DNA from 2 places in the Nonomuraea sp. B5E05 genome. Region 1 is predicted to be linked to the other one. Evidence: predicted binding sites of a transcription regulator. Region 1 holds the regulator's gene; the other holds the start of a gene.
What was found. Region 1 encodes HrcA, which represses chaperone genes, less so after heat shock. Its sites were predicted from a motif close to TTGGCACTCTCNNNNNGAGAGTGCCAA; they were not measured.

Region 2: the regulator HrcA is predicted to act here: its motif matches at 3,146-3,172, upstream of groL (chaperonin GroEL).

What each region holds. Positions count from the first base shown of each region.
Region 1 covers NZ_JBDPMJ010000001.1:318,515-323,690, reverse strand. Annotated here, with positions in the region: gene ABGB01_RS01515 (16S rRNA (uracil(1498)-N(3))-methyltransferase) at 1-169, opposite strand, end outside; gene dnaJ (molecular chaperone DnaJ) at 171-1,316, opposite strand; gene hrcA (heat-inducible transcriptional repressor HrcA) at 1,328-2,341, opposite strand; gene ABGB01_RS01500 (hypothetical protein) at 2,950-3,468, shown strand; gene ABGB01_RS01495 (DUF3097 domain-containing protein) at 3,486-4,292, shown strand; gene ABGB01_RS01490 (RNA-guided endonuclease TnpB family protein) at 4,307-5,176, opposite strand, start outside.
Region 2 covers NZ_JBDPMJ010000029.1:28,530-33,705, forward strand. Annotated here, with positions in the region: gene ABGB01_RS37680 (RNA polymerase sigma factor) at 162-716, shown strand; SAM riboswitch class I at 796-937, shown strand; gene thrC (threonine synthase) at 951-2,183, shown strand; gene ABGB01_RS37690 (MoaD/ThiS family protein) at 2,208-2,483, shown strand; gene ABGB01_RS37695 (cold-shock protein) at 2,725-2,925, shown strand; gene groL (chaperonin GroEL) at 3,281-4,909, shown strand; gene ABGB01_RS37705 (hypothetical protein) at 5,063-5,176, shown strand, end outside.

The sequences.
Region 1 (5,176 bases):
TCAGCACCTCGCGTACGACGCACTCGGCGACGGAGCCGGCGCCGTCGGTCAGGTCGACCCGCTCGCCGGCCCGCAGGCGCCTGACAGAGGCCGCGTGGCGCCCCTCCGGGCCGTCGAGCGTCAGCTCCGTGCCGTCCAGCTCCCGCGACAGGAAGACGGGGACGGTCACGTCACCTGCCGTTGAAGGCGTCGCGCAGGCGGGAGAAGAAGCTCTGCTGCCCGGGGGCGAACTTGCCGGGAGGCCGCTCCTCGCCGCGCTGCCTGGACAACTCGCGCAGCAGCTCCTCCTGCGCCGTGTCGAGGCGGGTCGGCGTCTCGACGTTGACGTGGATCAGCAGGTCGCCCCTGCCGGACTCGTTGAGCCGCTGCACGCCGCGCCCGTACATCGTGATGACCTGGCCCGACTGGGTGCCCGGGCGGACGTCGATCTCCTCGGCGCCGTCGAGCGTCTCCACCGTCAGCACCGTGCCCAGCGCGGCGGCCGTCATCGGGATCTGCACGGTGCAGTGGAGGTCGTCGCCGCGCCGTTCGAAGATCTCGTGAGGCCGCTCGACGATCTCGAGGAACAGGTCTCCGGGCGGGCCGCCTCCGGGACCGACCTCGCCCTCGCCGGCGAGCTGGATGTGGGTGCCGTCCTCGACGCCCGCGGGGATGCGGACCTTGATCGTCCGCCGGGTGCGCACCCGGCCGTCGCCCGAGCACTCCTGGCAGGGGTTGCGGATGATGGTGCCGAACCCGCCGCACTGCGGGCACGGCCGCGAGGTCATGACCTGGCCCAGGAACGAGCGGGTGACTTGGGAGATCTCGCCGCGCCCGTTGCACATGTCGCACGTGTCGGGGTGGGTGCCGGCCGCCGCGCCCGCGCCCTGGCACACCTCGCAGATCACGGCCGTGTCGACGACCAGCTCGCGGGTGGTGCCGAACGCGGTCTCGCGCAGGTCGAGCTCGACCCTGATGGTGGCGTTGCGGCCCCTGCGGGCACGCGAACGGGGGCCCCTGGCGCCGGCCGCGGTGCCGAAGAAGGCGTCCATGATGTCGCTGAAGGGGAAACCCGCGCCGAACCCGCCGGCTCCGGCGCCCGCACCCGCTCCGGCGCCGCCGAAGGGGTCGCCGCCCAGGTCGTACATCTGGCGCTTGTTCGGGTCGGACAGCACCTCGTAGGCCTGCGTGATCTCCTTGAACCTGTCCTGGGTCTCAGGATCGGGGTTCATGTCGGGATGCAGCTCGCGGGCGAGCCGGCGGTAGGCCTTCTTGATCTCGTCCTGACTGGCGTCAGGGCGCACCCCGAGGGTGGCGTAATAGTCGCTGTTTGCCACTTATCGACCTCTTAAGATGCAGCCAGGATCTGGCTGACGTAGCGTGCCACCGCGCGCACGGCGCCCATCGTCACTGGATAATCCATCCTCGTGGGTCCCAGCACCCCGAGCCGGGCCAGTTGGTTGTCGCCAGAACCGTATCCGGTCGCGACGATGGATGTGCCCCGCAGGTAGGGGTTTTCCGAGCCGATGCGCACGGTGAGCGCGGACGGGGTGTCGGACGTGGTCTCGCCGAGCAGCCGCATGAGCACCACCTGCTCTTCCAGCGCCTCCAGCACGTCGCGGAGGCCGGTGGAGAAGCCGGCGCCGGCGAGGTTGGCCGCCCCGGCGAACACGATCTTCTCGTCGTGCCGCTCCACCAGGGTCTCGAGCAGCACCGACAGGATCGTCGCCACGACGGGCCGGTCTTCGGCGGGCAACCGTTCGGGCAGGTCGGCCACCAGGTCAGGCACGCTGGCCAGGCCGCAACCGTCGAGGCAGGAGTTGAGCACGGCGCGCAGGTGCGCGATCCGCGCCTCCTCCACCACCTCGGGCAGCTCGATGACCCGCTGCTCGACGCGGCCGGTGTTGGTGATCAGCACGAGCATGACCCGCCGGTCGTTCAGCGGGACGAGCTCGACGTGCCGCACCGTCGAACGGGTCAGCGTCGGGTATTGCACCACCGCCACCTGCCTGGTCAGCTGCGCGAGCAGGCGAACCGTGCGGGTCACCACGTCGTCGAGGTCGACCGCGCCCGCCAGGAACGTCTCGATCGCCCGGCGCTCGGCCCCCGACAGCGGCTTGACCTGCGAGAGCCGATCGACGAACAGGCGGTAGCCCTTGTCCGTCGGCACCCGGCCCGCGCTGGTGTGCGGCTGAGTGATGTATCCCTCCTCCTCCAGCGCCGCCATGTCGTTCCTGACCGTCGCCGGGGAGACCTTCAGATTGTGGCGATCGGCCAGCGCCTTGGAACCCACCGGTTCGTTGGTCGACACGTAGTCTTCGACAATGGCGCGGAGCACCGCCAGCTTCCGTTCGTCAAGCACGCGCTCACCTCCTGCCCTCGTGCCATGGGGAAAACACAGGCTCTAGCACTCTGTGTTCCCGAGTGCCAAGTGTACGGCTCTCGCCCACAAGGTGCGATAACACCGTGTCCCGTCCCGCTTCTAGCTTCCAGGAAGGGACAGGCCTCACACTTGCGCACATGACCGACGATTCCCAGCCCCCGTCGTCCAACCAGCCGCCAGGGCAGGATCCCGACCAAGGTCAGCCCCAACGCCCGCAGTACGGCCCGCAACCAGGCTCCCAGCCGGGCCACACCCCCCAACCAGGCTCCCAGCCCGGCTACGGCCCTCAGCCGAGCTCCCAACCCGGCTACGAGCCTCAGGCGGACTCACAGCCTGGTTACAGTCCGCCGCCTCAGTTCGGGCATCCATCGCCACCCTATGATCAGCCCTCGGGCTACGGTCAGCCTTCGCCGCACGGGCAACCGCCCTACCACAGCGGGCCGTACGCGCGACAGCCGCACCACAGCCAGCCCGGGCCGTACGCGCAGCAACCCCGGTACGGCCCGCAACCCCCGTTCGGCCCGCAGCCGCAGTACGGACCTGATGGCAGGCCACCCCGGTTCCCGCCCCGCATCGACCCGAAGGCCGTGACGCCGCCCCTGTGGTGGCTGGCAGCCGTCTGGGGCGTGGCCGCCGTGTGCCTGATCACCGCCGCCGTCATGTTCGGCGGCGGGACCGGCGCGTCCGGCCTGGCGCCGACCAAGGCGTTCGCGTCCGGCGAAAGCGTCACGGTGCCGATCGACCCCGCGGACAGACCGGCCGTCTACATCGCCAGCGACACGGCCGTCCACTACTCGTGCGAGATCTCCGGACCGGCCAGGCTGGCCAAGACCACGGGCCTTCCGAGGGTCACGGAGGGTGGCACGGTCTGGCAGCAGTTCCTCGTCATCAACGCGCCCGCCAGGGGCGACTACCGGCTGATCTGCACCCATCAGGAGCAGGCCGCCGTACGGTACGGCATCGGGAAGGACGCTTCCTCCACGGGCGGCGGGACGACCACCCCGTTGCTGATCGGCGGCGCGGGGCTGCTCGCCGCCGTCATCGGCACGGTCGTCGTCCTGGCAGGCCGGGGTGCGTCGCGCAGGCGCCTTGCGGTCGGCGGGTGATTTGCTACCGTCCCCGTGTGTACGAGGGCGATGTACTGGCGGGGAATTGGCGTCGGCCGGGCAAGGGGAAGATCCCGAAAGTGCCCGCCGAGCTGGAGCTCGTCGTGGAAGACGCCGACAGCGGCTTCTGCGGCGCCGTCGTGGCCTGCGACAAGGAGGCCGTCACGCTCGAAGACCGGTTCGGCAAACGCCGGCTGTTCCCGCTCGCGCCCGCGGCGTTCCTGCTCGAGGGCAGGCCCGTGACACTCGTACGCCCGGCGGCGGCCCCCACGGGCGCCAAACGCAGCGCGTCGGGCTCGATCGCCGTCCAAGGGCTGCGGGCCAGGGTGGCCAGGGAGAGCAGGATCTACGTGGAGGGCGTGCACGACGCCGCCCTCGTGGAGAAGATCTGGGGTCACGACCTGCGGGTCGAAGGGGTCGTGGTCGAATATCTGGAGGGCGTGGACGATCTTCCCGCCATCGTGGCGGAGTTCGGTCCCGAGCCTGGCCGCCGTCTCGGAGTGCTGGTCGACCACCTCGTGCCCGGCTCCAAGGAGAGCCGGATCGCCGCCGAGATCACATCACCGGACGTGCTGGTCGTGGGGCACCCCTACGTCGACATCTGGCAGGCGGTCAAACCGTCCGTGCTGCGCATCCCCGGCTGGCCGGACGTGCCGCGCGGAGTGCCTTGGAAGGAAGGCGTGATCGCGGCCCTGGGCTGGCGCATGGAGCCCGCGCAGGCATGGCGGCGCATCCTCGGCGCCGTCTCGAGCTACACCGACCTGGAGCCGGAGCTGCTCGGCCGGGTCGAAGAACTGATCGACTTCGTGACGGAGGCATCTTGACTTCCTCCCCACGCCTAAAGGCGGGGGATTCCAACCTTCACAGGTTGGGTTTCCTGCTTCGTGGGCGACTGCACCCGGGCGGACCCGGAGTGTCTGACATCACCTCCACAGGCAGACACGGCAAGACCTGCCGCCAGGATGTTCTTCGCGGCGTTGACGTCCCTGTCATGCAGGGTGCCGCAGCCCGGACAGGTCCACGTCCGGGTGGAGAGCGAGAGCGTTGCGAGCAGGTGTCCGCAGTCGGAGCATGTCTTCGAGCTGGGGAACCAGCGGTCCACGACGATCAGGTGGCGTCCGTACTTGGCCGTCTTGTATTCGAGCATGCGGCGGAAGGTGCCCCAGCCGCAGTCGGAGATGGCCTTGGCCAGGCTCCGGTTGCGGACCATGTTCTTCACGGCCAGGTCTTCGATCACGATCACGTCGTGGTCGCGGACCAGCCGCGTCGAGGTGCGGTGCAGGAAGTCCGCCCGGGACGCGCGGACCTTGCGGTGGGCGCGGGCGACCTTGGCTTTCGCCTTGGCCCGGTTGTTCGAGCCGCGCTGTTTACGGGCCATCCGGCGTTGGTAGCGGGCCAGGTTGCGTTCTCGTTCGGCCAGGCTGCGAGGGTTGGCGATCTTCTCGCCGCCGGATGTGACCACGAAGTCCTTGACCCCCAGGTCCACGCCGAGCACGCCGCCGGCAGGGGCGGCCTGATCCGGGTCGTGGGCCTCGGCGGCGAAGCTGACGTACCAGCGTCCGCACGGGTCGCGGGAGACGGTCACCGTGGACGGGTTGATCGTGGCCGGGTCGATGTCCGGCCACGACCACACGAACGCCAGTCGCGTGTTCATCTTGGCCAGGAACAGTTGCCCGTCGCGGTAGCGGAACCCGGAGCGGGTGTATTC
Region 2 (5,176 bases), on a different contig from region 1:
GGCGGGCCGCGCGCAGGGCGGTGAGCTGGTGTGAGACCTCAAGGAGACTCCTTCCGACTGGCGTGTCGGCGTAGACGGAACCACACTGATCATCGTGGTGATCGGCCCATCGGAAAAGGAAGGATGCCAACAAGGCTCCCTACGACCATAGGATCCCAGCTATGGCGCTTGATGAGCTAACCGAGGAACTCGCCCGCTCCGCCGCGGCCGGAGACCACCGTGCTCTTGGCGAGCTGCTGCGGCGGATCGAGCCCGATGTGATGCGTCACTGCGCCCGCATCCTGCCCTACCACCAGGACGCCGAGGAGGCCTCCCAGGACACCCTGCTGGCCGTGGCGCGCAACATCGGGCGCTTCGAGGGGCGGGCCAGGTTCAGCACCTGGCTGCACATCGTGACGGCCAACTGCGCGCGCACGACGTACCGGTCGCTCAAACGCCGGGCGGCCGAGCAGAGCTCGGACGAGCTGCCGATGCAGAAGCCCGACGTGCGGCGCGTCAGCGTGATCGCGGGCTCGCGGCTCGACCTGCTCGACGCCATGGAGGCGCTGGAGGCCGACAAGCCGGATCTCGCGCAGGCGCTGGTTCTGCGCGACATCGTCCAGCTCGACTACAACGAGGTGGCCGACCAGCTCGGCATCCCGCTCGGCACCGCGAAGTCGCGCATCCACCAGGCGCGCAAATATGTGCAGGGCGTGCTGGGAGACGATTATCGCTGAGATCGTCCGTCTCATTATTTGAGACAGGAGGACGTTTCCGCCACGTGGGCGGGTAGAGTCCGAGTCGACAACTGAATATTGCTCATCCAGAGGGGTGGAGGGACCGGCCCTGCGAAGCCCCGGCAACCCTCCCGGCTTGTGACTCGCGACCTGGCGAGGCCGACCGGGACAAGGTGCCAATTCCGGTCTGCGGTCAAGGTGGCCGCAGGCGAAGATGAGGGAAGGCCTCGCTTCATGTCGCTCGATTTCGGTCCCGCCGTCGGTCTGTCCTGCCGCGAGTGCGGCGCGCGTTACCCGCTCGGTCCGAGCTTCGCCTGCCAGGAGTGTTTCGGGCCGCTCGAAGCGGCCTACGAGTTCGGCGAGGTGACCCGCGCGGCCATCGAGTCGGGCCCCGCCAACATCTGGCGCTACCGCTCGCTGCTGCCCGTGCCGGCCGACGTCGCCGACAAGCCCAACATGAACCCCGGGTGGACCAAGCTGGTCAGGGCCGGCAACCTCGGGCGGGCGCTCGGCATCAGATCGCTCCACGTCAAGGACGACTCGGGCAACCCCACCCACTCCTTCAAGGACCGCGTGGTCGCCATGGCCGTCGAGGCGGCCCGCAACTTCGGCTTCCACACGCTCTCCTGCTCCTCCACGGGCAACCTCGCGGGCGCGGTGACGGCCGCCGCGGCGCGGGCCGGGCTGGAGGCGTGCGTGTTCATCCCGGCCAACCTCGAACAAGCCAAGATCGCCATGGCCCGGGTGTTCGGTGGCCGGCTGGTCGGCATCGAGGGCACCTACGACGACGTCAACAGGTTCTGCTCCGAGCTGATCGGCGACCCGCTCGGTGACAAGTGGGGGTTCACCAACATCAACCTGCGCCCTTACTACGCCGAGGGCTCCAAGACGCTCGCGTACGAGATCGCCGAGCAGCTCGGGTGGCGGCTGCCCGAGCAGATCATCATCCCCATCGCCTCGGGCTCGCAGCTCACGAAGATCGACAAGGGCTTCAAGGAGCTGGTGGCGCTGGGGCTGGTCGAGGACACGCCCTACAAGATCTTCGGGGCGCAGGCAGCCGGGTGCTCGCCGGTGTCGACCGCCTACAAGGCGGGGCACGACGTCGTGCAGCCGGTCAGGCCCGACACCATCGCCAAGTCGCTGGCCATCGGAAACCCCGCTGACGGGCCGTACGTGCTGGACATCGCGCGGCGGACAGGAGGGGGCGTCGAGGACGTCACGGACGCTGAGATCGTGGCCGCCATCAAGCTCCTGGCCTCGACGGAGGGCATCTTCGCCGAGACCGCGGGCGGTGTGACCGTGGGCGTGCTGAAGAAGCTCACCGAGACCGGGCAGCTCGACCCGGAGGCCGAGACCGTGGTGCTGAACACCGGCGACGGCCTCAAGACGCTCGACGCGATCAGCGGCGACGCCAGGCCCACGGCCGTGATCAGGCCCTCCCTCGACGCGTTCCGCGCGACTGTCTGACAACCAGGAAAGGCGAGTTAAACCATGAGCGTTTCTGTGCGGATTCCCACCATTCTGCGCACCTACACCGGGGGCAACGCGGAGGTCAGTGGCGAGGGCGCGACTCTTCGTGACGTGCTGGCCAAGCTGGACTCTGACTACCCGGGTATCGGCGCGAGAATTCTGGATGAATCGGGCAAGATTCGGCGTTTTGTCAACGTTTATGTGGGGGAAGAGGACGTCCGATTCACCCAAGGGCTGGACACTCCGGCGCCGGAGGGCACCCAGATCTCCATCATCCCAGCCGTCGCCGGCGGTTGAGTGCGGCAGATCACACTTCGGCGAAGGCGCCCCTTGTGGGCGCCTTCTTCTTTTCCCAGCAATTCAACGTCGAACCGTCGATGGGAGGAAATGCGCGGTCTGCGGATTGACTCTGTTGCCAAACCCCGTGCCACAGGTATGGTCGAGGGCGATCGTCTGGCTGATTTTCCGTTAAGTCAGGCGATTACGGGTCTCGCGAAGGAATGGGCGAGGTCTGGGAGCCCAGTAAGAGGAGTCGGAAGTGGCGCAGGGCACCGTCAAGTGGTTCAACGCGGACAAGGGCTACGGCTTCATCGCGGTAGACGGTGGTAAGGATGTATTCGTCCATTACTCAGCGATCATGATGGACGGGTACCGCTCTCTCGAACAGGGACAGCGTGTCGAGTTCGAGATCACGCAGGGCCAGAAGGGACCGCAGGCGGAGTCCGTCAGGACGGTCTGATTCACCGCACTGGTATGCACCGGCGGGTTCGCGCGGCAGCGCAGTCCGGGCGAACCGTCACCTTTCTTTCGTCGATCCTGGTACGGCGAGCCGTGTGCGCGAACCGCGGCCAGCGGTGCGCCCACGGGGCGGCTCGCCGGACAGACGACTGACCTGGGGGGAAGCGCCGGCCACGGGTGAGTTCGCTTGCACTCGGCAGGGTAGAGTGCTAAACAGTTCGTTGGCACTCTGTGCAGCAGAGTGCCAACACCGGATCGAGACGATGGGGTCTGCCGAACGGAGATGCTGACCCATGCCGTCGCGGGCGTCGGCTCGGTCCACGACAAGCCACCCTGCATCTGGGAGGTCTAGCCTTATGGCAGCCAAGATGATCGCGTTTGACGAGGACGCCCGGCGCGGTCTCGAGCGCGGTATGAACCAGCTCGCCGACGCCGTCAAGGTGACCCTGGGCCCCAAGGGGCGCAACGTCGTGCTGGAGAAGAAGTGGGGCGCTCCCACGATCACCAACGACGGTGTGTCCATCGCCAAGGAGATCGAGCTCGAGGACCCGTGGGAGAAGATCGGCGCGGAGCTGGTCAAGGAAGTCGCCAAGAAGACGGACGACGTCGCCGGCGACGGCACCACGACCGCCACCGTGCTCGCCCAGGCGCTGGTGCGTGAGGGCCTGCGCAACGTGGCCGCCGGCGCCAACCCGATGGCTCTGAAGAAGGGCATCGAGGCGGCCGTCGAGCGGGTCAGCGAGGAGCTCTCCAAGCTGGCCAAGGACGTGGAGACCAAGGAGCAGATCGCTTCGACCGCCTCCATCTCCGCCGCCGACCCCGAGATCGGCGCGCTCATCGCCGAGGCGATGGACAAGGTCGGCAAGGAAGGCGTCATCACCGTCGAGGAGAGCAACACCTTCGGCCTCGAGCTCGAGCTCACCGAGGGCATGCGCTTCGACAAGGGCATGACGTCGATGTACTTCGTCACCGACTCCGACCGCATGGAGGCCGTGCTCGAAGACCCGTACATCCTGATCGTCAACGGCAAGGTCTCCGCCAACAAGGACCTGCTGCCGCTGCTCGACAAGGTCGTGCAGTCCGGCAAGCCGCTGCTGATCATCGCCGAGGACGTCGAGGGCGAGGCCCTGGCGACCCTGGTGGTCAACAAGATCCGCGGCCTGTTCCGCTCCGTGGCCGTCAAGGCCCCGGGCTTCGGCGACCGCCGCAAGGCCATGCTCAACGACATCGCGATCCTGACCGGTGGTCAGGTCATCGCCGAGGAGGTCGGCCTCAAGCTCGAGACCGCCACCCTCGACCTGCTGGGCCGCGCCCGCAAGGTGGTCGTGACCAAGGACGAGACGACGATCGTCGACGGCGCCGGTGACGCCGAGCAGATCTCCGGCCGGGTCAACGAGATCCGCGCCGAGATCGAGCGCACCGACTCCGACTACGACCGCGAGAAGCTTCAGGAGCGGCTGGCCAAGCTGGCCGGCGGCGTGGCCGTCATCAAGGCGGGCGCGGCGACCGAGGTCGAGCTCAAGGAGCGCAAGCACCGCATCGAAGACGCCGTCCGCAACGCGAAGGCGGCCGTCGAGGAGGGCATCGTCCCGGGTGGTGGCGTGGCGCTGCTGCAGGCCGGCGCCAAGGCGTTCGACAAGCTCGAGCTCAACGGCGACGAGGCCACCGGTGCGGCGATCGTGAAGAAGGCTCTGGAGGAGCCGCTGAAGCAGATCGCGGTCAACGCCGGCCTCGAGGGCGGCGTCGTGGTCGAGCGCGTGCGCAACCTCACCCCGGGTGAGGGCCTCAACGCCGCGTCGGGCGAATACGTCAACATGTTCGAGGCCGGGATTCTCGACCCGGCCAAGGTGACGCGCTCGGCGCTGCAGAACGCCGCCTCCATCGCGGCGCTCTTCCTCACCACCGAGGCCGTCATCGCCGAGAAGCCGGAGAAGACTCCGGCCGCTCCCGCCGGCATGCCCGGCGGCGGCGACATGGACTTCTAGGTCCTGTTTCGCGACGCACGTCCCAAAAGAGCGGCCCGGTTTTTCCGGGCCGCTCTTGCTTTTGTTTGACTGCCATTACGTTTCGCAATTGAATCGCTACTTCGAGTGAGAAAGGGTTGTCCCCACGCATCACCTCATCGAAGGAGCAGACAAGTGTTCTCCCGCAGTAAGCGCATGCTGGGCGTCGCCGTTCTCGGCCTCGCCTCCGTGACCCTCACGGCCGTTCCCGCGCATGCCGACAACCCTGTCGTCTTCACCCAGACAGTG